DNA from 3 places in the Exiguobacterium sp. GL_137 genome. Region 2 is predicted to be linked to each of the others. Evidence: riboswitches for the same ligand, from Rfam matches in the RefSeq annotation. Region 2 holds a riboswitch; each other region holds the start of a gene.
What was found. Region 2 has a riboswitch for S-adenosylmethionine ahead of AC3IRK_RS14595 (Na+/H+ antiporter NhaC family protein). Riboswitches for the same ligand answer to the same signal wherever they lie in the genome.
Positions count from the first base shown of each region.

Region 1: linked by a shared signal. The riboswitch ahead of metK (methionine adenosyltransferase) and the one ahead of AC3IRK_RS14595 (Na+/H+ antiporter NhaC family protein) in region 2 are both predicted to bind S-adenosylmethionine.
Region 3: linked by a shared signal. The riboswitch ahead of AC3IRK_RS15280 (LLM class flavin-dependent oxidoreductase) and the one ahead of AC3IRK_RS14595 (Na+/H+ antiporter NhaC family protein) in region 2 are both predicted to bind S-adenosylmethionine.

Region 1 is NZ_CM174406.1:2,269,979-2,280,346, reverse strand. It holds gene AC3IRK_RS11950 (alpha/beta hydrolase family protein) at 1-613, shown strand, start outside; gene AC3IRK_RS11945 (EAL and HDOD domain-containing protein) at 781-2,034, shown strand; gene pckA (phosphoenolpyruvate carboxykinase (ATP)) at 2,092-3,660, opposite strand; SAM riboswitch class I at 3,893-4,019, shown strand; gene metK (methionine adenosyltransferase) at 4,147-5,355, shown strand; gene AC3IRK_RS11930 (GNAT family N-acetyltransferase) at 5,493-5,978, shown strand; gene AC3IRK_RS11925 (alpha/beta fold hydrolase) at 6,062-6,766, shown strand; gene mnmM (tRNA 5-(aminomethyl)-2-thiouridylate-methyltransferase MnmM) at 6,818-7,408, opposite strand; gene AC3IRK_RS11915 (MDR family MFS transporter) at 7,587-8,768, shown strand; gene AC3IRK_RS11910 (peptidoglycan bridge formation glycyltransferase FemA/FemB family protein) at 8,931-9,962, shown strand; gene AC3IRK_RS11905 (HAD family hydrolase) at 10,025-10,368, shown strand, end outside.
Region 2 is NZ_CM174406.1:2,794,298-2,804,665, reverse strand. It holds gene AC3IRK_RS14615 (alanine/glycine:cation symporter family protein) at 1-1,252, shown strand, start outside; gene AC3IRK_RS14610 (hypothetical protein) at 1,371-1,832, shown strand; gene AC3IRK_RS14605 (aldo/keto reductase) at 1,927-2,739, opposite strand; gene AC3IRK_RS14600 (hypothetical protein) at 2,897-3,097, shown strand; gene AC3IRK_RS14595 (Na+/H+ antiporter NhaC family protein) at 3,141-4,448, opposite strand; SAM riboswitch class I at 4,527-4,630, opposite strand; gene AC3IRK_RS14590 (metal ABC transporter solute-binding protein, Zn/Mn family) at 4,699-5,661, opposite strand; gene AC3IRK_RS14585 (alpha/beta hydrolase fold domain-containing protein) at 5,840-6,799, shown strand; gene AC3IRK_RS14580 (histidine phosphatase family protein) at 6,851-7,441, shown strand; gene AC3IRK_RS14575 (YwpF family protein) at 7,438-7,923, opposite strand; gene AC3IRK_RS14570 (hypothetical protein) at 8,066-8,395, shown strand; gene AC3IRK_RS14565 (nicotinate phosphoribosyltransferase) at 8,422-9,873, opposite strand; gene AC3IRK_RS14560 (cysteine hydrolase family protein) at 9,890-10,368, opposite strand, start outside.
Region 3 is NZ_CM174406.1:2,938,047-2,948,414, forward strand. It holds gene AC3IRK_RS15275 (ATP-grasp domain-containing protein) at 1-593, opposite strand, end outside; gene AC3IRK_RS15280 (LLM class flavin-dependent oxidoreductase) at 590-1,648, opposite strand; SAM riboswitch class I at 1,722-1,827, opposite strand; gene AC3IRK_RS15285 (DUF975 family protein) at 1,946-2,584, opposite strand; gene AC3IRK_RS15290 (DUF2325 domain-containing protein) at 2,652-3,920, opposite strand; gene AC3IRK_RS15295 (DUF817 domain-containing protein) at 4,011-4,790, opposite strand; gene AC3IRK_RS15300 (YczE/YyaS/YitT family protein) at 4,942-5,610, shown strand; gene AC3IRK_RS15305 (MarR family winged helix-turn-helix transcriptional regulator) at 5,760-6,215, shown strand; gene AC3IRK_RS15310 (nitroreductase family protein) at 6,231-6,866, shown strand; gene AC3IRK_RS15315 (nitroreductase family protein) at 6,921-7,556, shown strand; gene AC3IRK_RS15320 (NAD(P)/FAD-dependent oxidoreductase) at 7,631-8,941, shown strand; gene AC3IRK_RS15325 (DEAD/DEAH box helicase) at 8,975-10,368, opposite strand, start outside.

The DNA of each region.
Region 1 (10,368 bases), 520 kb from region 2:
ACAAGGTCTCTTGTATTTACGTGGTGGGACACGTAATATCGGCATGGTTCGGCCGACCCGCTTAATGCAGTTCGCGCAAGCCGGTTATTTGGTCATGGCTCCTTTTTATCGCGGTAACTTAGGGGGGACCGGAAAAGAAGATTTTGGACAACGGGATATCCTTGACGCCATCAGTGCTTTTGATTGGCTCGATCAATATGTCGAGCGGACATCGGTATTTGGCTTTTCCCGCGGCGGTCAGATGGCGCTTTTACTGGCGCATCATCGTGAAGTCGCCCGGACAGTTTCCTGGGCCGGCGTGACGAATTTGATTTGGACGTATGAAGAACAACGGACGATGCAAAAAATGCTCAGACGATTTACCGGTGGCGTTCCAGAGCAACGGCTGGAGGCATATCGCGTCCGGTCACCACTCTATTTTCCGCCGCAAGGAGACGTCTTATTGATTCATGGATTGTACGATCAAAACGTTCGGTTGCGGCATGCGACGAACTATGCAGCCCGCTATCCGGAAAAGACCCGTTTATGGGTATATCAATATGCGCATCAATTTCCAATCCATCAAAAAATGCTTGTGACGAAACAAGTCATCGATTGGATGTTATCCAAGTAAAAGGATTCGTGAAAACATCTCAGTGCCTCGCATTGAGATGTTTTTTTCTCCAAATGATGGGAACATTGATATGTTTTAAAAAAGAGATTTTTTAAGGGAAAACGATATTTGATATACTAGAACATATAAAATAAGCCAGATTAACGGATTTAGAAGGGATATATGAGATGGAAATCTTACTTGCGCGACAACCGATTGTAGACCGGTTTGGTTCGATTGACGCTTTTGAACTGCTCTATCGTTCCGTTGAAACACCTGCAGTGTTTGATGGTGACTTGGCAACGATGGATGTATTGACGAATACACTGATTCATTTGGGAGTAGACCGTGTAGCAGAAGGGAAACGATTATTCATTAATTTCACAGGCGATCTGTTACAGTCTGAGCTGATCGATCACTTGGATCCGACCCGATTCGTGATTGAAGTGTTAGAGACGGTTCACATTGATGCTGCTATGCTCCTGACGTTGCAGAAGTGGAAAGAAGCAGGCTTCGTATTGGCACTGGATGATTTCGTAACCGATCTGTTGCGTCATCATGGGGCAGAGCTGTTTGATCTGATTGATTTGATTAAAATTGATATCGAAGCCATCAACCCACGCGAACAAAGTGCAATCTTACATATTTTAAAGCGGAATTATCCGCATATGCGCTTTTTGGCAGAACGGGTCGAAACACATGAAGATCATACGCGAAGCCTTGAGATGGGATATGACTGGTTTCAAGGATACTTTTATGCCAAACCGATGCTGATGAAAGGGAAGGCGGTTCCTCCGCAAGTACCTGTCCTGTTGAAGATGCTGAAGTGGTTGGATACAGACGATCATTATGAGGACGTCGTCGATGAAATCGAAGGAAATCCTTACATCAGTGTACAAGTACTGCAATTAATCAATTCTCCGGGAATCGGTCTTCGGAACACCGTCAGTTCCGTCCGACAAGCGATTTCCTTACTTGGATTTTCGCAATTAAAGAGCTGGATTTCGTTAATCGTTTTGCGTGAAATGAAACTCGCAAGTCCGTACAGGTGGTCGGATGAATTGTTACGTTCATCTTTGCATTGTGCAAAGCTGTGTGAACTGTTTGCGACGGAAACGAAGACCTTGAAAGCAGAGAGCGCTTATATGATTGGATTACTGTCTCATATTGATGCATTACTCTCAGTCGATATTGATGAAATCATTGATCAGCTTCCGATTGAACCGGCTTTGAAAAACGTCTTACAAGGTGATGATCATCCGTTTCGGGATTGCCTGCTCCTTGCGATCAGCGCAGACCGGGGAGAGTTCGAACGGTTCGAGATGCTGAGCAATCGATTCGGGATTGCGAAGCACCGCGCTTATGAATTATTAAAAGAAAGCCAAGTTTGGCTTTCTCAAAAAGAGCTTCATTTACAAGATAAGACAGATTCAATCGTCTAACATAAAAGGTTGAGCATCCGTTAAGGAGCTCAACCTTTTTGGTATCATCAATCATTTTTAAACGCGGGGACCGGCTGCTTTGATGGCATCCGTCGCACTTTCGAAACGTGCAAAGTTCTGCGTGAACTTTTGCGCGAGTGCAGTCGCTTGTTGTTCGTAAACAGATGAATCCGCCCATACCTTGACCGGATTGAGTAAATCAGTCGGAACACCGGGTACTTCAATCGGCATATGCAGACCGAAAATCGGATGTTCTTCTGTCGGGATGTCTGCGAGCAGGCCGTTGACGGCTGCATTGACCATCGTCCGTGTATACGAAAGTTTCATCCGGCTGCCGGTACCATAAGCCCCACCGGTCCAACCGGTGTTGACGAGATAAACGGTGACGCCGTGGCGATCAATCAGTTCCCCGAGCATCGTCGCATATTTTTCTGGAATCAACGGCAGGAACGGGGAACCGAAGCAGGTCGAAAACGTTGCTTCCGGTTCCGTGACACCACGCTCTGTGCCGGCAAGTTTAGATGTATAACCTGACAAGAAGTGATACATCGCTTGTTCTTTTGTCAGTTTACTGATCGGAGGCAGTACACCGTAAGCATCTGCTGTCAGGAAGACAATCGTTTTCGGATGACCGGCGCGTGACGGGATGGCGATATTCTCGATTGCTGTGATCGGGTAAGCCGCACGCGTATTTTCCGTCAGTGAGGTATCATCATAATCCGGAATCCGGGTGTCGTCGAGGACGACGTTTTCAAGAACGGTTCCGAAGCGGATGGCGTCAAAGATTTGTGGTTCTTTTTCGCGTGACAAGTTGACCGTTTTCGCATAGCAGCCACCTTCGATGTTGAAGACACCGTCATGGGACCAACCGTGTTCATCGTCGCCGATCAATTGACGGCTCTCATCTGCAGACAGTGTGGTCTTACCAGTCCCGGATAGTCCGAAGAATAACGCGACATCCCCTTCGTGTCCAACATTGGCGGAACAGTGCATCGACAACACTTCTTGTTGTGGTAAGAGATAGTTCATGACCGAGAAAATTGATTTTTTAATTTCTCCGGCGTACTCTGTACCACCGATCAAGACAATACGGTGTTCGAAAGACATCGCGATGAATGTCTCCGAGTTTGTCCCGTCGACCGCCGGATCCGCTTTAAAATGTGGTGCGTAGACGACCGTAAATGGTTCAAAGGCCGCAACCGTAGGATATTCGCGTAAGAATAGCTGTTTCGCAAACAAATTATGCCAAGCATATTCGGTTACGACGCGCACTGGAAGGGTGAAATGCGTATCGGCACCAGCAGCAGCTTCTGTGTAGTAAAGTTGATCTGCTTCGTTCATATAACGAAGAACTTTTTGTAACAGTTGCTCGAATTTGTCCGATTCCATTGGTTGATTGACATGACCCCAATCGATATGCATCTCACACGATTGATCACGGACGATGAACTTGTCTTTCGGTGAACGACCTGTAAATTTCCCCGTTTCTACAGACAAAGCACCATTTTCTGCAAGAACTCCTTCTTTGTTGCGAATCGCATGTTCGACTAGTTCAGCAACTGACAGTTGTTTGAACACATGCTCCTTCTTGAGTAGCTCTTCGATATTCAGGACCGTCATCGGCATCCTGACCCCACCTTTCCCCTACGTTGGTTTTAGCTCTACTATTAGTATGACACATTTATTATATATGACATACTAATGATAGGGCAATCATTTTCCTGCGCTGATTTCTATTTATCTGGAAACGCTTTCAGCATTAACAGTTTAACATCTCTTCCGAAATTTTTCGACTAGAAATTAAAACGTTGCTTGACAGAGTGAGCACAAGTTTATATCATGTAATTCGTAACGGATACTCTTATTCTGAGCAGGTGGAGGGAACAAGGCCCGAAGAAACCCGGCAACCGTCTTATATTAATTTCATCATTAATGTAGGAAAAGGTGCTCTCCTGAAGCGAAGTAAACACTTCGAACGATAAGAGGGTAAAGGAAGAACGCACAACCTTTCCCTGACCATTTTTGGACATGGAAAGGTTTTTTTCATTTTACCGTCCCACTCAACTAGGGGAAATGAGTACACCGTCAAATTCTTTTTTGGGAGGGTCAAACATGACAAACCTTAATCGCCGACTATTTACGTCGGAATCAGTAACTGAAGGTCACCCGGATAAAATCTGTGACCAGATTTCGGATTCAATTTTGGATGCAATTCTTGCAGCCGATCCAAACGCACGTGTTGCGGCAGAAACTTCTGTCACGACAGGACTCGTATTAGTAGCTGGAGAAATCACGACATCAACTTACGTGGATATCCCGAAAGTCGTTCGTGAAACTATTCGTGAAATCGGCTATACACGCGCTAAATACGGTTTCGATGCAGACACTTGTGCTGTATTGACATCAATCGATGAGCAGTCAGCAGACATCGCTCTCGGTGTGGACCAAGCGCTTGAAGCACGCGAAGGAAACATGTCCGATGAAGAAATCGATGCGATCGGAGCAGGAGACCAAGGTCTGATGTTCGGTTATGCAACGAAAGAAACACCGGAACTCATGCCACTTCCAATCTCGCTTTCACACAAACTGGCTCGTCGTTTGGCAGAGGTCCGCAAAACGGGGCAACTCGATTACCTCCGTCCGGATGGTAAAACGCAAGTTACGGTTGAATACAACGAGAACAATGAACCTGTTCGCGTCGATACAATCGTCATCTCGACACAACATGCAGAAGAAGTGACGCTTGAGCAAATTCAAGCTGATCTGAAAGAACATGTCATCGCACCGGTCATCCCGGCAGAGTACATCGATGCAGACACAAAATTCTTCATCAACCCGACTGGTCGTTTCGTCATCGGCGGACCACAAGGAGATGCAGGGTTGACAGGTCGTAAAATCATCGTTGATACGTATGGCGGATATGCACGTCACGGCGGTGGAGCGTTCTCTGGTAAAGATCCAACGAAAGTCGACCGTTCAGCTGCTTACGCAGCACGTTATGTCGCGAAAAACCTGGTTGCATCTGGTCTTGCGGACAAAGCAGAAGTTCAACTTGCTTACGCAATCGGTGTGGCGCACCCGGTTTCAATCGCAGTCGATACGTTCGGTACAGGAAAACTTCCTGAAGCGCAACTCGTTGAATTAATCGCAGAAAACTTTGATCTCCGTCCTGCAGGGATCATCAAGATGCTTGATCTCCGCCGTCCGATTTATCGTCAGACAGCAGCTTATGGTCACTTCGGTCGTACAGACATCGAATTACCATGGGAGCAAACAGATAAAGCCGCTACTCTTGAAGAGCAGGCAAAACGTTTCGCATAATCCTGAGTTCAGAAACTCCCTTTTAAGGGTGTTTCTGAACTTTTTTTGTTTCTCCGGAACTTTGCAGGGAAACGACTGAAATTTCTAGAAAAGGGTAAAAGAACATGAGCCTGTAAAAGGAAAAGGGGGATTTCGGTATGGAGATACGCGAAGCAGTTCCGGCTGATGCAGCACGCATTCATGATATTGCGCTCACGTCCTGGATGGACACATATGAGGAAATCTATTCAGAGCGTTCGAAAGCCCATTTCGTACAAGAAGCGTACCCGCAGGAAGAAGTGGTCCGAGCAATCCGGACAGCGGAAGAAGCACGTGGAGAATACTTCAATGTCGGACTGATCGACGGGGAAATCGTCGGTTTTATCCACGCCATCGATGTGGATGGAACGTGGGAAATCGTCCGGCTGTATGTCTTGCCGAAATACCAGCAAAACGGAATCGGACGCCGGCTGATCCGCGAACTGGAATTGCAAGGGGCGTCTCCGATTGAAGTGTATGTTGAATCCCGAAACTATAAAGCCCGTCACTTTTTGACTTCATACGGATTTAAGGAAATCAGCGAGACGACAGAGGAAGTCTTCGGACAGGTGGAACCTGTGACGCGACTACAACGTATATATTAAAGAAACGGAATCCGACTTAAGGCGGTTTGGCTGAAGTCGGATTTGTTGCATACTAAACAGATATCGAATGAAGAGGTGAGTTTGTGGTAGAACAACCAACCGGAGTGATCGTTCTTGTATATCCACTCCAATTACGTGCCCGGCCAAGTGAAGCACTGATTCGTGTCTTAGAGCACGAATATGAGGTCCTCTTGGTCGACGCACCCCGTCGTGTATCGTTTGAAGAACATCAACAGTTATTAAAAGAAGCACTACGCGAAGCCGGTAAGCGGAAATTACCGATTCATATCATTGCCTGCAGTATGGGAGCGCTTGTCGTCAACCGACTGCTTCAAGAATATGAGTTGCCGATGGCGAGCCTGACGTTTATCTCGCCGTTATTTGATTGGCACAATTCCAAGCAATTGGGAGGCGTCAAACAAGTCTTCGCGAGTGCCTTCGACCGGTTCCGTCCGGATGCTCCGCTTGGGACATTACCGTTCGGACAAAATAATGAGGATGCTGCTCGTCTCGGTGAACTGACGTACGCTGAATATCGTGAGATTGAAGAAGAAATTGTCATCCATGATGAAGAACGTAAGAAACTGCCGCGGGTCCAACTCGCTTGTTTTTATGCGCCGGACGATCAGTTTGCTGACGTCAAGTTGACGCTTGAGGTATGCCGGAAAATGGGTGGGGACCAGATTTATCTGCAACGTCTGCACGGGTTCCCGCACTTCAGTTTCGAACGCTTGAACACACGGTTTGCTGAAAAGTTGTTGCTGTTCCTGAAATTAGTGGAAGATTAATATGTTTTAAAAAGAGGGGTGCCGTCGCATACGACGGCACTCCTCTGTTGTTTAATCGAGTATTTGTTTTTTTAATTTTTTTTCAATCGCAACGATGAACGGCGGATTATTTTGCTGATTCAAGAAACGGTACTGCAAGACGGCATAATCCTGCTGGGGGAGCGATGAAACATGCTCCAGCACTGCATCACGTTCGCGGCGCCCTTCCAAGTGACCGTGATAAATCACGAGGACAACCAGACCACCGGGGACGAGGACCGGAAGAAGGGCCCGGAGTGCCTCTAGCGTTTCTTCTCCTGTCGTCGTGACGGATTTATCGCTTCCCGGTAAGTAACCAAGATTAAAGACTCCGGCACGAATCGGACGTTGTTCAGCAAATAACCGAGCGCCGACATGGATATGACTTTCGTGATACAAATCGACCCAATCGAAGACGTGAGCCGCCTGCAACCGACGGGTCGTTTCTTCGATTGCCTGCTCCTGGACATCAAAAGCGATGACCCGTCCGCCCGGTCCGACCTGTTCAGCAAGGAAATGCGTATCATGACCGTTCCCCGCAGTCATATCGACGACGCAATCCCCTTCATGGATGACTGATTCCAACAATTCTTTGGCATAAGGTAACACACGTGCAAGTGACATGGCAAAAACTCCTCTTTTTGATTGATATGCTCTATTTTTTTCTAAGTACCCGCAAAATCGACCCTTTAGTTAATTGTATCATTTTTCCGATTGTTCGTTTAAATCGAAGTTCCTTGACAGACGACAGAATAATTTCGTAAAGTGGCAAGGTTGGAAACTACATTGGAGGATACTTACCATGCCGAAATTACCTCGCGCGGTCTGGATTCTGGTATTGGCGATGGCAATCAATACGACAGGGTCCTCTTTTTTATGGCCGTTTAATACATTATACATTCATGACTATTTAGGGGAGTCGATGACGAAGGCCGGAATGGCCTTATTCGTCAACTCGGCTCTCGCCATCATCGGGAACTACATTGGTGGAAAAGCATTTGATCGGTTAGGTGGGAAACGCACACTTGTCATCAGTGTCATCGGACTCGTCCTTGCCTCAATCGGACTTTGGATGTTCCATCAGACTTTCACCGGTTATGTTCTGATGCTGGGATTAATCGGATTCGTCGGCGGAATGGTTTTTCCGACCATCTATGCTCTGACCGGTGTGATCTGGCCGGAAGGCGGGAGACGGGCGTTTAACGCAATCTATGTTGCTCAAAACGTCGGTGTGGCGCTCGGAACTGCTATCAGTGGGCAAATTGCGGCGATTGATATCCAATTCATCTTCATCGCAAATCTGATACTGTACTTGTTGTTTGCTGTGGTTCTGTTGGTAGGATTGAATTGGATTCAGGTCCATCCAATCAGACGTCAATCGATGTCGGCAAGCGAGGAAGTGCGGGAACCGCTCTCACGGAGTTCTGTCCGGACGATGTTGTATGTCTCGATTGGTTATGCACTGTTATGGTTTGTGTATGTTCAATGGCAGGGAACGTTTGCCGTGCATACAAAGTCACTTGGAGTAACAATTTCCGAGTATTCGATTTTATGGACGATCAACGGGGCGCTAATTGTGTTTGCACAACCGTTATTGACACCCGTCTTACGATGGTTTGGAGACGATTTGAAACGTCAGTTACTGACGGGGACAGGGATTTTTCTTTTGTCCTATGCCATCGTTCCCTTTGCGGGCGGATTCAAAATGTTTTTAGTGGCGATGATCATCTTGACGATTGGTGAGATGTTCATTTGGCCGGCAGTTCCTGCAATGGCAGCGCGCTTGGCTCCGATTGGTAAAGAAGGTGAGTTTCAGGGATACGTCAATATCGCCGCTTCGGCAGGCCGGATGATAAGTCCGACCGTCGGGGGACTGATTTATGATTTATCCGGTATGAATGCCGTGTTCCTGACGTTGATCGGATTGATTCTGGTGGCAGGATTCACATTCATTCGTGCTATACCAAGTAAGGCGATAAAATAAGTTCGAAAGACAGACGCGGTCGTTTGATGCCGCCATCTGTCTTTTTTTGAGGACGCATAATAAACATGTAAAACGGGTATTCAATTAAAAGGAAAATATTAATTGATTAACCAAATTAAAGAAAAAATATGTTTGACGTGTCGTGTGCCGGAGGTGTAAAAGATGAGGCAATGTATTTTCGTTGAAGATCAGCTGACTTGGACATCACTTGTCGAAAATAAATCACTTGATATTTTTTATAGCTATGAATACGTCCGTTTAAATGCACGGGCCGATGAAACGGCGGGACTGGTTTATTTTCAAGGTGCGTCAGGCGAACTATTTTATCCTTTTTTGAAGAGGCGTATTTTCGACACCGAGTATTTTGATATGATTACACCTTATGGTTATGGAGGTCCGGAAGTTGTTGGTGAACTGACGTTGGAAGAACTGGCAGATGCCAAGCGTTCTTTTCGGCAATGGGCCATGCGTCACAAAATTGTCTCGGAGCTGATTCGGTTTAATCCATTGACGGAAAATCAAAAACGGATAGCGGATTGGACGAAAACGGAATTCATCCGCCACACGACGAGCATCGATCTTCGGCCAACCGTGGAAGAAATCATGCAAACGTTTCATAAGAAAAACCGGAGTATGATCCGGAAGTCATTGGCGTCAGAGCTGACAGTCCGTCGGGGATCAAAAGAAGATTTGCCAACTTTTATCCGTCTTTATTACCAAACGATGGACCGGAAAGATGCCTCTTCCCATTACTATTTTACACCTGAATACTTTGAACAACTGTTTCAGCCGACACAGCTGTGTGAACCGTTATTGTTGATTGCCGAGTGGAGAGGGGAAGCCGTCGGTGGTTATTTCGTATTGCTTGGACAAGAGTATGCACACGGACATTTGATTGGATGTCAACGGGATGAACATAAACTGTTTCCGAATCAGCGACTGGAATATGAGGCGATCTTACATTCCAAGACGGCAGGGATGGTCGAACACCATTTAGGCGGCGGATATAAGGAACGGGACAGTCTGTTTGAAAGCAAGTGCCGTTACACAGGATACCGGATGTTTGAATACCACCAAGGAAAAACGATTCTTCTGCCTCATGTCTATGAAAAATTGTGCCAACGCTATGGAAGTGATCAAGACGTAGACTATTTCCCGGAATACCGCTACCAAGAGACGGTTTTAGCGACATGAATCCACCTGATCGTCTGCGGATGATCAGGTTTTTTGGTAGGCTGATAGCAGGAGGGGAAAAAATGAAAAAAACAGGTCTGATTTTTGATATGGATGGTGTCATTCTCGACAGTGAAATTCAATATTTTAAAGTCCACCAACACATGTTTAAGACGTTATCTATCCCGCTCGATCATACGCAGTATGCGACATTCATGGGGAAAACAGGAGACGAGATGTGGGAAGAACTGATTACACAACATGAGTTACCTCACTCTACGGAAGCATTACTGGCACTCGAACATGAATTATTCCAGCAACACGCGAAGCCGGAAGCATGCGGCCTAAAAGACGGAGTCAAAGAATTGATGGAACTGGCCCGCATGGAAGGATACCGGATTGCGATTGCTTCTTCCAGTTCACTTGA
Region 2 (10,368 bases):
CCAAGCCTTCGCCATCAGTACAGCGGCACGGGTCGGGACCGGCAATATCGCCGGCGTCGCGACAGCCATTGCGCTCGGTGGACCGGGTGCTGTCTTTTGGATGTGGTTGATTGCCTTAATCGGTTCCGCTTCAGCATTCGTCGAGAGTACGCTCGCTCAGATTTATAAAGTACGTGACGAAAAAGCTTGGCGTGGCGGTCCTGCATATTACATGGAAAAAGCGCTCGGACAACGCTGGCTTGGCGTCGTTTTCAGTATCTTGATTACCATCTCGTTTGGATTCGTCTTCAACTCAGTCCAGTCCAATACGATTTCATTATCGCTTCAAAGTCAGTATGGGGTAGATAAAACGTGGATTACAGTTGGACTTGTCCTGTTAACGGCACTCGTAATCTTCGGCGGTGTCCGGAGTATTGCGACGGTGTCAGCCTTCCTCGTCCCGATTATGGCAGGCGGATACATCTTGATTGCTCTCTACATCATGGTGACGAACTTAGAGGTGTTACCGAACGTATTCGGTCTGATTTTCCAGGAAGGATTACTCGAATTCAAAACACTTGCCGGTGGAGCAATCGGAGCAGCGGTCTTAAACGGAATTCGTCGTGGTCTTTTCTCAAATGAAGCCGGTATGGGTTCAGCGCCGAATGCTGCTGCGACGGCAGAAGTGTCCCATCCTGTCAAACAAGGGTTGATTCAATCGTTTGCGGTTTTTGTGGATACACTGCTCGTCTGTTCTTCGACAGCAATGATTGTTCTAGTCAGTGGTGTTGCGACGCAGGATGCGAGTGGAGCACCGGTCGCCGGAATCGATTTGGCGCAAGGGGCACTCGCTTCTCAGGTCGGTCCATTGGCTACTGCATTTATGGCGCTTGCGATTTTCTTGTTTGCCTTCAGTTCGATTGTCGGAAATTATTATTACGGTGAATCGAATATCAGTTTCATCAATGACAATAAAAAAATCATGATGGTGTATCGTGTCATCGTCCTCGGCATGGTTGTGTTTGGTTCGCTCGTTCAAACGGCGGGACTTGTCTGGGCGCTCGCGGACATCTTCATGGGCTTGATGGCAATCGTTAACTTGTATGCAATTTTCCGCTTATCCAAAATTGCGAAGCTGGCACTCGATGATTATTTAGTACAACGTAAAAATGGTCAGGATCCCCGTTTCCATAAAGATTCGATTCCGAATCTTCCGGGGAAAGAAACGCTCGAGGCGTGGCAGGATGAAGACCGGAAAGAAAAAGCCATTTAATATGAGAAGGATCAGAGTCATCTGGTCCTTTTTTTATTGGTAGAGATTTTGATAATCGTCATTAAAGCGATGTGAAAATGGGAATACTAAAAAAAAACGACCGGAAAGGAGGGGGAGGATGGAAAACGTACATTATGTTCGAGTCGCGGATGCCGTTTGGGATTCGTTTGGAGATGATCCCCACATCATCATGGACTGGATTTTGTTTATCCATGAAACACAACCCGATCATGAGCAATTATTCGCACTCGAAGAGACGACCCCACTGTATCAGTTGATGAGCCAAATCGATATCTTCATTGACCAGGAAACCCACTATAATTTGGGACGGGCGATTGTCGGGGAAGAACTAATCGTCAATGAGGAGCATGCGGCAATCGTCGGCATCCTTCCCTTACCGCTACTCATCATTTCGTCGGAGGTCATGCGTAATTTTGATCGACGGGCACTGGAAGTGATTTATCAGGAGGCCGGCCGGCAAGGTGATTTCGATGAGGTTTGGGAACAATTCGGGAATCTACGCGCCTATTTTCACCAGGCGGAAGAAGCGCAGGATACGATTCTCGTCTATTATGTATAGGGCTTTCCTTGTACAACTCCATTATATAAGGACATAGAAAAAGAGAGGGGGATGTGACATCCGCCTCTCTTTCCTGTATGTGTAAAGTCAATGCTTAAAAGTCGATTTCGTCTGGATCCGGTCCGAGACGAACATCCGTTGCCAAACGATCAATCTTCTCGAGATCATCTGCGTCCAGTTGGAAGTCAAAGACGTCAAAGTTTTCCGCAATGCGTTCAGGTGTGACCGATTTCGGAAGCGCGACAATACCGTTATCCAAATGCCAGCGCAAGACGACTTGTGAAGGAGATTTACCGTGTTTTTCTGCAATTTCCTTGAAGTCATTGATTTCGAGGAATTTCCCTTGCATGAGCGGGCTCCACGCTTCAACTTGAATGCTATGGTCCTGTAAATATTCATGCAGTTCGTGTTGCGGAAGTTGCGGATGAAGTTCGACCTGATTGATCATCGGTGTCATTAATCCTTCTTCAGCAAGTGTATCGAGGTGATGTTCTTTGAAGTTCGACACGCCGATGGCTTTAATTTTCCCGGCTTCGTAAAGCTCAACCATCGCTTTCCACGCTTCGATATATCCTTCAACCGGCCAGTGGATCAGATAGAGATCAAGGTAATCGGTCTCGAGACGTTCAAGTGACTCGGCGAAAGCTTCCTTAGTGCGTCCGGCACGAATATCATCGTTCCATACTTTAGACGTTAAGAAGAGATCTTCACGGTTCACGCCGCTTTCTTTAATTCCTTTGGCGACACCACGTTCGTTTTTGTAAACGGCAGCCGTATCAATATGACGGTAACCGACACGAATGGCTTCTGCGACGGCAGCCGGTGCTTCCGTCTCTTCGTCGACTTGCCAGACACCGAATCCGATTTGTGGAATTGTGACACCATTTGAAAGTTTTGCGTATTGCATGTGTATACTCCTCCTTTAATGAAACGAGAATATGGAATTGCTCGTTTAGTTTAGCATGAACAAGCAAGAACGTCCGTTTCAACGCTCAAGGGAGGAAAAAGCCGGTTAGAAAGCGAAAAGAGGAGGGTAAATCTATAAAGGAAACGAGGTGTATTTTATGAAACGATCTGTTAAAAACGTACCAAAAGGTGTTTGGGCCGGCCTTGCAGCCCTGTTAGGGACACAAGCGACATGTTTGTTCCTTGGTGCACGGAAGACAGGACGAAATCCGTGGGTCTGGGGAGGCGCAGGACTGATTCAGTTCCCGCTTCCGGCGATTGCGTATTTCATTCTCAACCGCCAAGACCAGAAAAAATAAGTCAAAACAAGACCTATCGCAAAAGCGACGGGTCTTGTATTTTTTACGAAACATTTTTTTTACGCACATCAGCTGTTTTTCGACGCGGGAAGCCGAAGACGATGGCAAGAGATCCGCAAACGAAAAGCAGGAACGGATAAAACAGATAGGGAATCAGTTCCGGGGAAGCCGTTTTCGTTAATTCCGCTGCAATCAGCAACTGGGCTCCGTACGGGATGATTCCTTGGATACCGCACGAGAAGATATCGAGGATACTGGCGGATTTCTTCCGATCAATATCATACGTATCGGCGATTTCCGCAGCGAGTGGTCCGGCGACAAGAATCGAAATCGTATTGTTCGCTGTCGCAAGATTCGTTGCACTGACGAGTGCCGCCATACTGAATTCCGCGCCGCGGCGTTGTGAGATTTTCCGCGTCAGGGTTTCTTTCAGATAAGCAATCCCGCCGTTAAAGGTGATCAGGCTGACGAGTCCGCCCATTAATAACGTCAAGATCGAAATTTCTGCCATCCCCATCAATCCTTCAGACATCGACAGGACGAAGCCGCTTAAGCCGAAGCTTCCGTCCATCATACCGATGATACCCGTCAAAACGGTTCCGCCGACTAAGACGAGGATGACGTTGACACCAAACAAGGCGAGGACGATGACAGACAGATACGGAATCAATTTATAAAACTCAAACGCTTTTGCTTCGACGACGTCTCCTGTACCTGAGACGAAAGCCAAGATGATGACCGTCAGGATTGCTGCCGGCAAGACGATCATGAAGTTGGTTCTGAATTTGTCGCGCATATTGGTTTTTTGCGTCCGGACTGCTGCGATCGTTGTATCGGAAATGAATGACAGGTTATCACCGAACATTGCACCGCCGACGACAGCTGCCGCGGCAATCGCAACATTGACACCTGTTGCTTCATGAATTCCGAGAGCAATCGGGGCAAGTGCGGCAATCGTACCGGTCGAAGTCCCCATCGCCATCGAGATGAAAGCAGCGATGATAAACAATCCACTCATTAAAAGAGAAGGCGGTAAAAATGTCAGCGACGCGTTGACGGTCGCTTCGATGGCGCCAATCGCATCGGCCGTTCCGGAAAAGGCACCGGCAAGTAAGAAAATAAAGACCATGATCATGATGTCCGGATTTCCGGCACCCGTTGCAATCCGTTCCACGGTTTGATTGATGCTGCCTTTCGTTGTGACCGCCGCAAAAATCAAGGCAATCAAAGCCGCAATCAGAATCGGGAATTTGTAGAAATCATCGTAAAAAATACCGGCACCGATAAAAAGAACTAAAAAGACAAGTAACGGTAGAAGTGCCCATTTGTTCGGTATAATCGTCTCGTTCATAAAACCACTCCTTTTCTACAAGTACAAAAAAAGACTCCTTCGCAAGAAAGAAGGAGGTCTTTACTGAAAAAGACGCTCTTCTTATCTCTCAAGCCGCAGCTTGCTGGATTTGGCACAGTACGATTTAATCGTCCGCTGCCGAAACATCATCGGGCCAGTCCCTCCGTCTCTCGCGATAAAAAGAAGTCATTTGATTGTCTGAAATACGTTTTCTACCGTAACGTATCTTTTACTGCATGTCAACACTACTTCACTGAAGTGCTTGTTTGAGCGTCGTCACATTTTCATTCATCAAGTCAAAATACGAGGCATTCTGCTGTTCTTTCGTGACGGACTCCAGGTTGTGGATCGTAATCGCTTCGGCTCCGATTTCCTGTTGGATGACGCGGGCGACTTTAGGAGAAACCGTCTCCTCGAAAGCGATATACTTCAAGTCATGCAATTTGGCTTCTTTGACGAGAGCGGCCAGTTGCTTTTGGGAAGGCTCGTCCGACGGAGAGATGCCGGCAATCGGCAATTGCGAGAAACCGTATCGTTCGGCTAAATATCCGTAAGCGGCATGCGTGACGAGCAATTCTTTTTTCGAGCCCTTATCGACAGCCTGTTGCAGATTTTGATCGAGCTCATCTGCCTGCGTATCAAATTCAGCCAGGTTTTTTTCAAACGTCGCTTTTTTATCCGGTACTTCTTTTGCCAGTGCCGTCGAAATCGATTGGGCCATCATTTTGGCATTGTTCGGATCGAGCCAGACATGGGGATCGTATTTGCCGTGATCATGTTCTTCTTCCGCGTGTTCGTCAGCATGATCATCGTGTCCTTCATGTTCGTGAAGCGTGGCGTTGGCTTCGAGTAAGTCGATTCCTGTGCTTGTCTCGACAAAACGGACATCGTTGCCTTTCAGACTGGCTTTGATTTTTTTCGAATACGGTTCAAGCGTCGTACCGGTTAAGAGGAACAGATCGCCTTGTGCGATTTCTGTCAGTTGTTTAGACGTCGGCTCGTACGAGTGCGGATCGGCACCGGGAGGGACAATCATCTTGACGTCGATATCTGTTCCGCCAATTTCCTTGGCGATTGCCGCAGTAGCGAATGTCGATGTATACACCCGAAGCTTTTGATCGGTCGCATCTTGATTGGATTCGGAAGAACCGCAGGCAGCAAGAAAAGCAGCGCTGGCAAAGGCGACCGTGAAAGCTGAAAGTAATTTTTTCATATGAATAAACCCTCCAAAAATTATTAAAACGTAATTATTCCGATTTGAACCTTTTCACTATAACGAATCCAAAACGAAGCGTCAAGTATAAGTCGGGGAAGACGTTCGGCTTCTAAATAAATCGGGTAGATGACTAATAAGAGATCAGAAATCGAGAGTAAGCTTTGGAGGTGATGAGGTGAAACGGGAAACTGCTTGGCTGATGGGAGGGGCGGCAATTTTAACGACAGCCGCAGCCGGAGCGAGCATCTGGAACAACTATGGTGCTTTATTACGATGGACGGAACCGGCGCTTCCACTGTCGGAAGTCCAACTCGCACCCCGGACGATTTTGTTTAAAACCGTTAATCAGAAAGAACTAAAGTTGGATTTATATTATCCGCCGGGTGATGGTCCTTTCCCGGTCGCGATTTATGCGCACGGGGGAGCCTTCGTCAGAGGGAACCGGGATGACGTCTTTTGTTTTACGCCAATCGTCGAGCGTTTCCTGGAACTCGGCATCGCCGTTTGCAGTATCGATTATCGCTTGTTTGAGGACGGCAGTTATTTTCCGGATAATCTGGAAGACGTTCGGGATGCACTTTGTTTCTTAAATCAGGAAGCCGACGATTTACGGATTATGCGGGGACGCATGGTGTTGTGGGGAGACTCAGCCGGTGCCGCGTTAATGCTGACGACGGCACTTGCCCCGATGGAATTCATCGGCGAACAAACAGCCGAATGCCTCCCGTTGATCAGTGGTGTCATTGCCCTGTATCCTCCGACGAACTTCCTCCTGTTCAAGTTCATTCAAACGTGGATTGCCAATATTAAGTTTTACGGAGGAGGGCGGGACGAGTGGCGGGAACTCATGACACGTGTTTCGCCGGTAACACATTTGACAGCAGACTCACCACCGATCATGTTGTTGCACGGAAAAAAAGATCCGATTGTCCCATTTACGCAAGCGCTCCACTTCGTTGAAAAGGGAGCCGATGTCGGAGCCGACGTCCGGCTGTTTTCCTTCCCGAACGGCACGCATTCCCTGGCGAGCTTTACCCAGACCGAAAATCCGTTGAAAATCGAGCGGTTACTGGAACGGATTGAGACGTTTAGTTGTCAGGTCCTGGCGTTGCCGCCCCGGGAGACCCTTCACTAAAAAAGAAAACATGATACAATCAGTCATATTTCTTTTGAAGGAGACAGTAAAATGACAGAAATTTGTTTAGTGCGTCATGGTCAAACGGATTGGAATTTAAACGAGCGGATTCAAGGACGAGAAGATATTCCGCTCAATGAGACAGGGCGATGGCAGGCTGGAATGAGCGCAGCTTACCTGGCGGAAGAAAAATGGGACGTCTTGATTTCAAGCCCCTTATCGCGGGCAGTCGAGACGGCAGAAATCATCGGACGTTCAATCGGGCTGGATGTAACGGAGACGGATGAACGGTTGGTCGAACGGGAGTTTGGATTGGCATCAGGACAGCCCGTCGCCGGAATCTATGAAGCAGTCCAAGCGAATGATACGGAACGTGTACCGGGACTTGAAACCGAACAGGAAATTCAGCAGCGGGTGTTTTCGGCAATTGAAGAATTGACAGAAAAATATCGGGGACAACGCCTGTTGATCGTCTGTCACTCGCATACGATCAAAGCGGCATTATCCTCGATTGATGATAGCTTCAGTTACCGGACACCGCTTAAGAATGCATGTGCGAACTATATTCGTTTCTCCGACCGGTATGAGATTGACCGGATCAATGTCGCGGATCATATCGTAGATCAAACGATACGTCCTTAAGAGATGGTTGGATTTTCGTGGAGGTACTGTTTAAACGTTTCTTTCGCGATACTCGTAATATGTGCGCCGCGTTTTGAACGCCGGTCTTTGTATTCCTGAATCAAGGCTTCACCGGTGAAATGATCCTCGACGACTTCGCGTAAGATCGATTCCGACAAGTCATTTTTCATCATGACCATCTTTCCTTTGAACAGGTACGATACCCCTTCACTTAAGGGAGTCGATTCAAGCGGCGTCACAATCATCGCAGCCGGATCATTATCAGGTCGGGAAATCGTAATTTCAATCAAGGCCCGTAAATTTTTATTGAATAACTCGTCGATGATCGGTTGATCATTTTCCAGGACGACAATTTCAGCGACCCACTGTGCCGTCTGATCCGTGCTGACAGTCAATCCATCTTTGATCGTAACGGGAATCGTCGTATCCCGGCCGGATTCATCCATTAAAATACGTAAGGTGCACAATTTAAAGGTTTTCAAGAAAACGCCTCCTTGTTGAATGAACAACAGATTTTCTTCAGTATACCGTGACCGGGCAAACGGTGGGAAAGTTTTAGAGAGGATTTTTTAGTGAACTATGTTTAAATGGAAGTAGAAATTAGAAACAGGAGGACCGTTCATTATGCCGCAAGCACTGATAGGAGTATTAGGAATCATTGGCATCATCTTACTTGCCCATTACATCATCTCGTATTGGCATGCTGAACCAACAGACCGTCCGACACTTGCTTATCGTATAGCGCTCCTGATTGCCTGTTTGCTTCTCATCAGTGGAAGCGACCACTTAATCAGTATTTTTTATGCGGATTCCTTGGCAGAGTTCGGTCAACGGATTACGTATATCGTCTTCATCGGAGGTGCGCTTGGTTTCGCTTGGTACTTTCGTCAACAAATGGAACAAGCGGCAATCCAAATGACAGTTACACCAAATGAAACAGCCCACTTCAGCTGAAGTAGGCTGTTTTTATGTTCAATTGTTTATTTTAGACCGCTCGCAGTCCGTGTGTCGCGAATCATATCCAGTTTCAGTTTCCAGAGACGGTCGCTGAAGGTGATGGCATAGACTTCCGGCAGACGGAGGCGTTTGTATTCTTCCCATAGACGACCGATCTGCTGTTCATGGAAATGGCGGCTTTCTTCGATGGTCGGGACCGTGTATACCAGTTCTCCGTCAACGAAAATCGGCGTCAGCAAACGTTCGACGTTAAAGTTCTCGATCCGGTTGCGGAATGACGGATCACGGACGTCGATTAAGTCGATTGCCTCCAGATCAGTCGGATCTTCATCCAGTAACGTCACGTAATCACCTTTGAATTTATTCGTGACGCGGTCGACAATCCGGTACACTTCTTTGATGTGTGGTGTCGTCGTCTTCGCTTTTGAGGACGAGACTTTGATGACCGGAATGAGTTCGCCGTCGACTTCACGTGCGACCAGCTTATAGACCATACCGAGTGCAGGTTGTTCGTATGCTGTGATACCGCGTGTTCCGACGAGGAACGTATTCGCCTGTGCCCCTTGAATCCGTAAATCCTGGATGACGTATTCATCGAGATCACCGGATAAGACGATGTCGACATCCGGGAAGCCGGCTTCATCGAGCATTGTCCGTGCCCGTTTCGATAAGTAGGATAAATCGCCGGAATCAATCCGGATACCGCGCAATTTATGTCCTTTTGCTTCGAGTTCCTTCGCGACGATGATCGCGTTCGGCAAACCGCTTTTCAGCGTGTCGTACGTATCGACGAGTAATGTCGCTTGATCCGGATAGTAGGCAGCAAACGTCCGGAACGCCGTTAATTCATCATCATGGAATTGAATATCGGCATGCTCCATCGTTCCGCCGCACGGAATACCGAAGTCTCGTCCGGCAGAAGCAAGGCTCGTGACATCAAAACCGGCTAAGTACGACGCGCGGGTTCCGAAGTAAGCAGCATCGATGCCTTGGGCACGACGCGCACCGGCTTCGAGGAATTTTGCACCGGGTGCCGATTGACGGATCCGCGCATATTTCGTAGCGATCAGGGATTCGTGGTTAGCGATATTCAAAATCGCCGTCTGCAATAATTTTGCTTCGAAAATCCGGGCTTCGATCCGGACAAGTGGTTCGTTCGGGAAAACGATTTCGCCTTCTTTGACGCTTGAGATGGAACCGGAGAATTTAAAGTTGCGCAATTCCTCTTTGAACTCGTCCGGGAAACCGATCATTTTTTGGAGATACGTAATGTCCTCTTCTGTAAAACGGAGGGTCTGAACATATTCGATGATATTTTCGAGCCCGGCGAAGACGACATAACCCCCTTCGAACGGGTTTGACCGATAGTAGACGTCAAAGACAGCGCGTTCATTATGACGTCCTTCCTGCCAATAAATATACATCCACCGTGGCAGATAAAGATCAGTATGAAGTGCAAGATTACGTTGTAACATGAAGACAGATCCCTTCTTATTCGCCGACGACATCTGCGCCGATCGATTGTTTGAAATGCGTAAGTGCCCAGTCATGGCCGGCCGCGTTAAAACTTGCGACGGCGTCGGCATGGACGACGATTTTATATCCCAGATTGTAGGCATCGACCGCTGTGTGCAGGACGCAGATATCCGTACAGACACCGACGAGATGAACTTCGTGAATCGAACGTTCCCGTAACCGTAAATCAAGATCCGTTCCGGCAAAAGCACTGTACCGTGTTTTATCGATGACATGATCTGCGACACGTGCCATCTCAGCTACTTGTCCGAAAAGATCTCTGCCATGAGTACCACGGATGTTGTGGGGTGGGAAGAGGACGGTTTCCGGATGGAAGGTGTCTCCTTCTTCGTGAATATCGTTTGCGATGACGACATAATCCTCTGATGAGAACTCATCCATCAGTGAAGCGATGCGTCCTTCAATGGCCTGTCCTGGTTTTCCGCACGTCAACT
Region 3 (10,368 bases), 140 kb from region 2:
TAAACAAACTTCCCGCCGACGAACTCACAGCGCGTGATGTACGGTTCCGGTGCCTGGATATATTCTTGAATCAGTGTGATCCCGTCGACCGGTTCATCAAACGTTGGTCCATCAAGATATGTCTCAAGTGCTTCGATCGAATGGAACAACTGAACGCCGAGTCCTTTTCCGGCACGGTTGTGTTTCGTGATAAACGAGGACACGCCGATGTTTTTCGCCGCTTCGACGATTTGATCACGCCCGACGGCAGCTGTCGTTTTCGGAACCCGGATACCGGCTTTTCGAAGGGCCGTATACTGATTGATTTTACTCACTTCAAGACGTAAGGCACGGGTTCCGTTAAAGACAGTCCGGTCGTGTTCCTCTAGCCACGCGAGTACCCCTTCCGTCAGTTCCGGGGCGTAGCGGTGCCCGCGCGTATGCGACGATGCACTCATCCGGCTGTAGAAGACGCCTTCTGGCGGGACTTCATCAAGCGGGACCTGTCCTTCATCGAGATGCCACTGTTCATACGGCAACTCCAGTTCCTCGAGTCGTTTAATTAAATGGTCCGTCCATTCCTGGTTTTCGTGTAAGATATGAATTTTTGTCATTTGATTTGACCTACCTTTCGTTTTTCTTCGACAAGCGGCATGACGTCGCGCGCGAAGCGTTCCATTTCTTCCAGTTGTGGTGAAAATTGAAGTAATAATAAGGAGACACCCACCTGCTCAAACGCAAGAATCCGTTCCGCAATCTGTTCCGGTGTTCCAATCAAATCAGGACGGAGTCCGCGGTTCGAGACCGAATAATCGTTCCGTTTTACCTGCTGTTCGAGTTGTGATTTGCTGACGAAGTCGTCGTACCCGGCGTATCCGGCACTGTCTTCCTTGACGTCCGTAATTCGTTGCCATTCTTGAATAGCCTCTTCTTCCGTATCGCGGCAGATGATATAAGCAGCCAATCCAAAACTTTCAAGCGGCGGTTGCCCTGTCGCTTGTCGGCGCGCCTTCATATCCTCAATCTTAACGGACACTTCTTCCACTGTTCCGCCGTGCATGACATAAGCGTCACAATGATTGACGATGGTTTGTTTGCCGGCTTCACTTTCCCCGCCTGCGTACAACTTGATGCCCGGTCGTTGAACCGGCTTCGGATGCAGTTGCGTCTTCTCGAGCGTATAGTAGTTCCCGTCGAAGCTGTACGGCGAAGCATCTGCCCATAATCCTTTCATGATCGTGACAAACTCTTCCGTCCGCGCGTAGCGTTCGTCGTGAGCTGTGAAGATCCCGTTGTATTGCCGCGCTTCTTCTTCCCACCAGGCAGAGACGACGTTTAACGTAAAGCGCCCGTTGCTAAGTTGATCGATGTTTGCTGCCATCTTCGCGGTCGTCGCCGGATTATGGAACCCCGGACGGACCGCTGTCATGATTTCCAGTCGTTCCGTCGTCGCGGCAATCGCCGCTGCCGTCGTCCAGGCTTCAAGACTTGGTGCTTCAAGTCCTTTGATGTCATTTAAGTTCAATTCCGCAATCAAGGTCGTTGAAAACCCGATTTGTTCAGCCGTTTGTGCGACCTGTTTCGCATAATCGAATGTCGCCGGCATCTGTTCGTCTTCGACATTCCGTAACCATCCGCCAAAAATCGGTAACCAAAATCCATACTCCATCCGTCATATCCCCCTTGTAAAAAAAAGTCGCTCTTCTCGAAAATCGAAAAGAGCGACGGATTAATCATGTCTGCTCTTATCTGTAAAGGAAAAGATTCCTTTAGGAAGTAGCACCTTCCGCTGCTAGCGGGGTTGCTGAAGTGTCTTCGGGCCAGTCCCTCGACTTCTCTTGATAAGAATTATTGGAATTATCGTACACTTTTTAGCAGAGTAAAGCAACCATTAAACCTTGTTTTCCAATCGGAATTAATAACAGTATTAAAAAAGGACGAGAGCCGGGCTCTCATCCTCATTGTCTTAATATGGGGCAACAAATGTCGATTGTTCGATGGGTGCTTCTTCGCCGCGGATCCGGTCATAGAATTTTGCAAGCGTGACGCTGAAGTATGGGCCAACCCATAGGAAAGCGATTCCGATGGTAATCAATCCGAGCAGGAACCAACCAATGAATGAGAGGACGAGCATGAACGCTTCCATCTTATGTCCGTCCATCATTTGGCGCGAACGTGTAATCGCATCCAAAATGCCGATTGAAGGTTCATCTCGTAAAATATAAAACGTCATTAGATACGAAAATGACTTGATGATACCCGGGATGATAAATAGTAAGAACCATAAACCAAGGAAAATACTTTGGACAATCGAAAGACCGACCGCCTTTAAGAAAATTTTGTATGGCTCAAATAAATCAACGATTTTTGCCTGTTCTTTTCGAGCGACAGACATCGCAAGCCATGTCCAACCGATCGCAAGTGGAAGCAAGAGAATGTTCAGTAAAAAACCGATGAAATCAATCGCTTGAATATCTTCATTCGCATCAGAAGAAAACATCGTTGGAATACTTTGAATGATGAGAAACAGTAAAAACATAAGTGCCATGAAGACCCAGCGACCACTGAGCGCTTCACGGGCGGATAATTTTAATTCTTTAATCATGGAGATCCTCCTCAAAATAAGTTCTATCCTTATTTACGGCTCATGAAGAGAGGAGTTTCATCTTTTTTCAGGATTTTCCTGTTTTTAACTGATTTAAGCGTGCTTTTTCAAGTTGGCGCTGGCATGCCGTATACAAAGAACGTCGTCCGTCGAGCCGTTCCATCGCAAACGGAATATCATGTTTCTTCGCCTGCGCGATGACGTGTGCAGAAGCGGCATGGGACACCCGGCTTGTGACGACGACGATGGCATCGGTCTTTTTCGCGAGACTGGCAATCTTTTTCGCAGATTGGGCATCACCCGACAGATGAATCAGCTCGATTCCTGTTTTTTCGAAAAACGTCCGGTAGACCGGTGCTTGCTGTTCATTGCCGACGATGACCAGCCGCATGCCTTCAAACGGTGCAAAATCAAGTGGTTTTTTATCCACGAAGTCGATGGGCTGCCCCGGTACGGACGTCGTGACGAGTGGTGTCAACGGTTGGGATTTCTTTTCACGAATCCGGCGCGTTTTCCGTTCTTGTTTCAATTTCGGCTTTCGTTTCATTTGCTTCAGATAGCGTCCCGACTTTTTGACGATGGATCTGGCGTTGGCTGTTTCAACTGATGGTGGCACTGGTGCTGTTGAATTGTTTGACGTCTCCAACAGTTGTACCGTCGGCTCTTGATATTGGAACGCATATTTCCAGGCAATCGTCAGTGTTTCCGGACGACCTTTCCACATGACGAGATCGACGAGCTGTCCTTCTTTCAGATGGAAAAAGCGCATGTCTTCAACCGGTGTGGCGTAATAAAAAGACTTACCCGTCTCATCCTTTAATGGTCCTTCGACCGTCGATTCAATGATACCGTGGTTTTTAACGATACATTTTTCAAAAACGATTCGTTCCGACAGTGGCTTCATCCGGTCAGTCGCGACAACATCCATCACTTCAAGTGTCGTCCGGCGTACGTCCTGATGTACGACTTGGACCCGGATTTCCATTCCATGTTCGAGATTCCATTGCCGGATCTCTGTTTCCGAGATGTGACTGTTCGGCCATTCCCGTAAAGAACCACCTTTTAATTCACGGACGAACGTATAGGCGTAACGTTGTTCGATGACAGGAGTGATTTGTACAGGAGGAACGACAGGTTGCTTGATTGATATGTCTTCTTCTGGATTGCTCCACGTGAAGTCCAAATTTTCAGAAGGTGTATAGTAACGCGACATCTGCACCCATTCATCGATTCCCCGGATTTCCTCGAGCAGGAGGTCCCATTCTTCCACCGTTTCGACTACTTTCATTTTACCGGCGACTAACGTCTTCGCCCGTTCCACGATCTGTTGCATCATCTTCAACAACCCCTTTGCTTTTTTTCAACTATAGCAAGGGACTTTCGTGTAGGTTGGTCAAAAAAAGACCGGGTTATTTTTTTGATAAGGTTATGATTTGATTTCGATTGACGGATCACCGAGCCGGTATTTTTCGACGGAAACAATCAAAATCGTGATGATGACAAGTAAAAACCAGGACGATAATTTCCCGAAGTCGACCAGCTCCCATCCATCCTGCTGATTCGGATACACCCAACCCTTAAAAAAGGTCACGATATTTTCCGCCAGCCAGATAAACCAGGCAATCAGACCAAACGAAAGAACGAGCGGCATCCGGTAGACAGTCTCATCCAGACGAAAATAGACCCAGGACTTATAAAAGATGAGAGCGACAATCCCCATCAAAATCCAACGAAAATCAAACAACCAATGATGGGTAAAAAAGTTAGCGTACACGAGCAGACCAGTCGCTAAAGCAAACAGCGGCCGGGGAAACTGTGTAATGCGGAGATCAAAACGGCGAAATGCCTGGCAGATGTAACTGGCGACACTCGCATACATGAAGCCGGCATAAAGCGGAACACCAAATACTTTGCTGAAGGCATCTTCCGGATAACTCCAGGATCCGACCTGGACTTTAAACAGCTCAAGTCCAAGTCCAATCGCATGGAAAATTAAAATCAATTTAAACTCTTCCTTTGATTCATAACGCGTGATAAGTAAAACGATTTGAACGAGGAGACACCAGATCAAGAGCAAATCATAACGGGCAATCGGTTCCGCCGGTAGATAGCGGGATGTCGCAAGCGCCAAGAAAATCGCGACCGGGAACACACAACAGATGGCTTCAAGATATGTAAAACGGATCAAATGGCGGATTTTTCGCATCGACTGACCTCCTTTTTTATCAGTATACGGATAAGCAGGACGGATTCCCTCCATCTCAGGATGGAAAATATCGGATTTCCTTTAGTTTCCTCCATCAAACATGGTACAGTTAATGAATCAATTTGATTTTGAAACGAGGTGTCTTCCATTCATGAAGCAGACCATTCACACGTCTTGGCTGTTACGTTCTGTCCTGAAATGGGCATTATTTTTATTTGGCCTTTTTTTACTCGCTGTCGGTTCATCGATGATGATCACGGCACAACTCGGCGTCTCGACCTGGGACGTTCTTCACCTTGGTCTTCAAAATAAAACACCGTTTTCCGTTGGGACAATCATCCTTCTTGTCGGATTGTTATTGGTGTTCGTCAAATACTTGCTCGACCGGATCACACCCCAGGTCGGCACACTCGTCAACGCGATTTTCGTCGGGGTGTTCATGAATCTTGTTCTTGGTTCAGGTCTCCTGCCCTCATTTTCTTCCCTGTGGCAGAACACGCTTTGGCTGATTGCCGGCATCTTCATCATCGGGATGGGAGCGGGGCTGTATGTTGCTGTCGGGTACGGTGCCGGGCCGCGGGACGGACTGACACTGACGCTCGCTGAACGGTTCGGTACGTCCATCCGGATGATGCGGACATTCATGGAAATCACCGCTTGCGGCATCGGTTGGCTGCTTGGAGGACCCGTGTTCTTCGGAACGATCTTATCGATTTTCCTGATCGGCCCGTTCCTTCAATTTTGGTTGGGGCATTTCCGCCGGATGATTGCTGCGATTGATGCCGGAACGATTCCCCGGAAACAACAAAAAATCAGTTAAGTCGTCTGACTCGATACCATTTCACAGGAAATGGTATCTTTTTTTGTGGATGAAGCATATTAGTTGCGTCATGAAAGTAGACACGTTATATTCGTTTACATATCAATCTTTGATACGTCAAGGATTTTTCGAACGAAGGGAAGGATGTGATGAACTTGAGTATTTCCTGTACTGAAAAAGGACGACTGATTTATGCACTCGTCTCTGTCAATAAGACGATTGCTCAAAAATTTGACCTCTGTACGGACGGCTTCAGCCAAACCCGCATGGACCTATTAGCCCAACTCGAGGTCGATGCGACCATTAGTCAAAAAGAGTTGCAACAACGGGTTAACGTTGATAATGCAGCGGTAACACGACACTTAAAACATCTCGAAACGAACGGGATGATTGAACGGGTCCGTTCTGCAACAGATAACCGCGTCATTCTCGTTTCACTGACGCCAGAAGGTGCGACCCGGATTACCCGGTTACGTCAGCAAAAAGATGAATTCCTCGAACAGCTGCTTGAAGGATTCACGGCAGACGAACAACACCAGCTGGCACAGATGATCCAACGTATTGAAACAAATGCCCTCACCTTACCTAAAACAACCGTTAACTAAAAAGGAGACTTTCAAATGACTACACAAACTACGACTGATTTCATGGAAATCGTTAAAGGACGCCGCTCGATCCGTAACTACGACACAAACGTCAAGATTTCAAAAGAAGAAATGACACAGATCCTTGAAGAAGCGACACTCGCTCCGTCTTCTGTCAACATGCAGCCATGGCGTTTCCTCGTCATCGACAGTGCAGAAGGGAAAGCGACGCTTGCTCCACTCGCTAAGTTCAACCAGGTTCAAGTTGAATCATCATCTGCTGTCATCGCAGTTTTCGGTGACATGAAGGCGATTGATCAACTTGAAAATATCTACGATACAGCAGTCGCACAAGGACTCATGCCGCAAGAAGTCCGCGATCGTCAAGTACCGGCGATTCAAGGTATGTACGAAAGCGTACCGGCCAGCGCACTCAAAGACAGCATCTTGATCGACTCAGGTCTCGTCTCGATGCAATTAATGCTCGTTGCCCGGGCGCATGGTTACGACACGAACCCAATCGGCGGTTACGAAAAAGATCAAATCGCTGAAGCGTTTGGCATGGAAAAAGACCGTTACGTACCAGTTATGCTGTTATCAATCGGAAAAGCAGTCGACACAGGATACCCGTCGGTTCGCCTGCCGATCAACGACATCGCAGACTGGAAATAAGTAGTACCCGTATTAACCAAAAATAGAGAACAAACAAAAAGGGAGATTATTACTATGACAACTCAAACAACTACAGACTTTATGGAAATCGTTAAAGGACGCCGCTCAATCCGCAACTACGACACAAACGTCAAGATTTCAAAAGAAGAAATGACACAAATCCTTGAAGAAGCAACACTTGCTCCGTCTTCTGTCAACATGCAACCATGGCGTTTCCTTGTCATCGACAGTGCAGAAGGAAAAGCGACGCTTGCTCCACTCGCTAAATTCAATCAAGTCCAAGTCGAGACATCATCTGCTGTCATCGCGGTCTTTGGTGATATGAATGCAGTCGACAGCATCGATACAATCTATGATATGGCTGTTGAAAAAGGCTTGATGCCGCTAGAAGTCCGTGACCGCCAAGTCCCTGCCATCAAAGGCTTCTACAGCCCGGAAGATACAGATACACTTCGTGACAGCATCTTGATTGATTCAGGTCTCGTCTCAATGCAATTGATGCTTGTGGCACGTGCACACGGTTATGACACGAACCCGATTGGTGGCTACGAAAAAGACCAAATCGCGGAAGCATTCGGTATGGATAAAGACCGTTACCTCCCTGTCATGCTCCTTTCAATCGGAAAAGCAGTTGACGCCGGTTACCCATCGGTCCGTCTACCAATCAACGACATCACAGACTGGAAATAATCGTTTTCGAGTTCCGGATTCCTCAACAGGAATCCGGTTTTTTTGTATACTAACAAAAAGGAGCTGGTCAAACGATGTATGATGTGACGATTATCGGTGCCGGCGTCGCCGGCATCTTTTTGGCCCATGAACTGATGGAACACGGTCAGACCGTCTTAGTGATTGATGCCGGAAAACCGCTTGGCCAACGTACACTGCAAGAAACCTATCTTGGTTTTGGCGGACTCGGAAAATCGGAAGGAAAATACAACTATTCTGCCGGATTCGGCGGCGAACTCGCCGGGAAGCTAGGAACGGAGAAAACGCTCCACCTGATGCAACAGGTCGATGCCCTCTTGTGTCGTTACGGCGCGGATGAAGTCGAATCGTATTCGACGGCAAATTTTGTGCTAGCAACCCGGGCAAAAGCAGCCGGTCTTGAAACAATCGAAACGACGGTCCGCCATCTCGGGACCGGATTATCGGAACGTATTTTAAGACGGCTCGAAGCCGTTCTTCAGAAACAGATTACCTTTCGTTTTGAGACGTTTGTCGAAACGATCGAGAAACAACATAACGGGTTTCTGCTTACGACTAAACGCGAGACATTTTCGAGTCAACGTGTTGTCTTCGCGACCGGACGTTCCGGTACGGAGTGGATGCAGGAACAACTGCAGACGCTTGGACTCGTTCAAAACAAAACACGCCTCGACCTGGGGATTCGGATTGAGATGGAGGAAACGGCATTCCGCACACTGTTACAGGGTACATTCGAAACGAAGCTGGCCTATGCGTCAGCAGCCGGAACGGCGGTCACGTACTGCATGAATCCGAAAGGACGAATCATCCGCAAACATCAGGAGGGTCTCGTCATGCCGGACGGTCAGAATTTTCGCGAACAGGAGTCCGGAACGACCAACTTGAACTTCACGCTGTTTTTACCGCGTTATTTTGCGACACTCGGAGAAGCGAATCACTATGCCGCTTCCGTCATCGGACGCATCAACCAAGGGACGGACCGGATTGTCGTGCAACGGCTTGATGATTTGCGTGCCGGTCACTCTACACAGCCACATGCTCTCGCTGAAAGTGAAGTCAGACCAACCCTGGAAGCGACACCCGGAAACCTGATCGAGGAAGTGCCTGATACCGACATCACGGTCTTGTTGGAATTTCTGGACCGACTTGAACATCTCCTCGAGACGCCACTCTCTCCGGATACGTTACTGTACGGTATGGACGGAAAATTTTATGCCCCGGTACTGTCGACGTCTCCGGTCTTTGAAACGGATATCCGAGGATTGTATGCAATCGGCGATTGCTCCGGTGTGACACACTCGCTGTCGCAAGCCGCTGCGAGCGGGCTTCATCTCGGACAGCACCTGACACAAAAACAGCCGTCTTAAGAGAGTGATATCTCTTTAGACGGCTGCTGCCATTTATTTTTTGAACGCTTCGTATACTTTCAACTGTTTGCCTTTGACTTTTGTTGTCTTCATCGCCCGTAAGACAAGCGGACCTTTTCCGTTCAGGATTTCCACGTACGTGACGGTATCCTGAATCGTGATGATTCCGATATCTTGCGCGGTCATGCCTTCGATTTTCGCAATCGTTCCGACGAAATCAACGGCACGCAGTTTCTTTTTCTTCCCGCCGTTAAAATACAATTTCATGATGTCGGCATTGAGCTGTTCCGTTTTCGAAGCCCGGACGTCAGCTGTCGTTATTTTCTCTTCAAACGCATCCGCTGTCCGAATCAGTTCCTTTTCAGTCGGTGCTTGGCGTCTTTCAATGGCCTCACCGCGGTACTGTTCGACTTCACGCAGACGACGCATATCGGACTCGGTCACTAAACTGATTGCTTTTCCGAGTGCTCCTGCCCGTCCCGTCCGCCCTGTCCGGTGCACATAACTTTCTTTTTCGACCGGCATGTCGTACTGGATGACGTGTGTGATGTTTTCAATATCGATCCCGCGTGCTGCGACGTCTGTCGCGACGAGGTAACGGAACTCACCTGCCCGGAATGCTTTCATGACGGCGAGACGCTCATCCTGTTCCATTCCGCCATGAATTTTTTCAACCGGATAATCCATCGATGCCAACCCTTGGGCGACGAAATCGACGTGTTCTTTCGTCCGGCAGAAAATCATGCACCGGTCCGGATTTTCGACGACCGTAACATCTTTGAGGACCGCAAACTTTGTCTTATCAGTTACCGTAATATAACTGTGTTCGATTTCTGCGATTTCCGTTGCCTTCGTCAGGATTTCGACTTCCTTCGGTGACTGCATGTACCGGTCACTCAACTGATGGATGTCCTGTGGGAACGTCGCCGAAAACAGCATCGTCGTCCGCTGTTTCGGCAATTGTTTTAAAATCGTATCGACCTGATCGAGGAAGCCCATGTTCAGCATCTCGTCTGCCTCGTCAAGCACCAGATATTTCACTTTTTCAAGCGACAACGTGCCCCGCTCCAAGTGATCGAGCACACGTCCCGGCGTTCCGACGACGATGTGTGTTTTTTGCTTGAGTTCTGCAACTTGACCCCGGAATGGCTGTTTGCCGAAAACGGCTGTTGCTTTGATCCGTTTATAACGACCGATGTTCATGACATCTTCCGTGACTTGCAGGGCCAGTTCGCGCGTCGGTGTCAAGATCAACGCCTGTGGTTTGTTTTCTTCCCACTCGACGAGCTCACAGAGCGGAATCCCGAACGATGCCGTCTTCCCGCTGCCGGTCCGTGATTTGACGATGATATCTTTTTCCGACAAAGCGACCGGAATAACTGCTTGTTGGACATCGGTCGGTGTATGGTAGCCGAGCTGTTCGATCG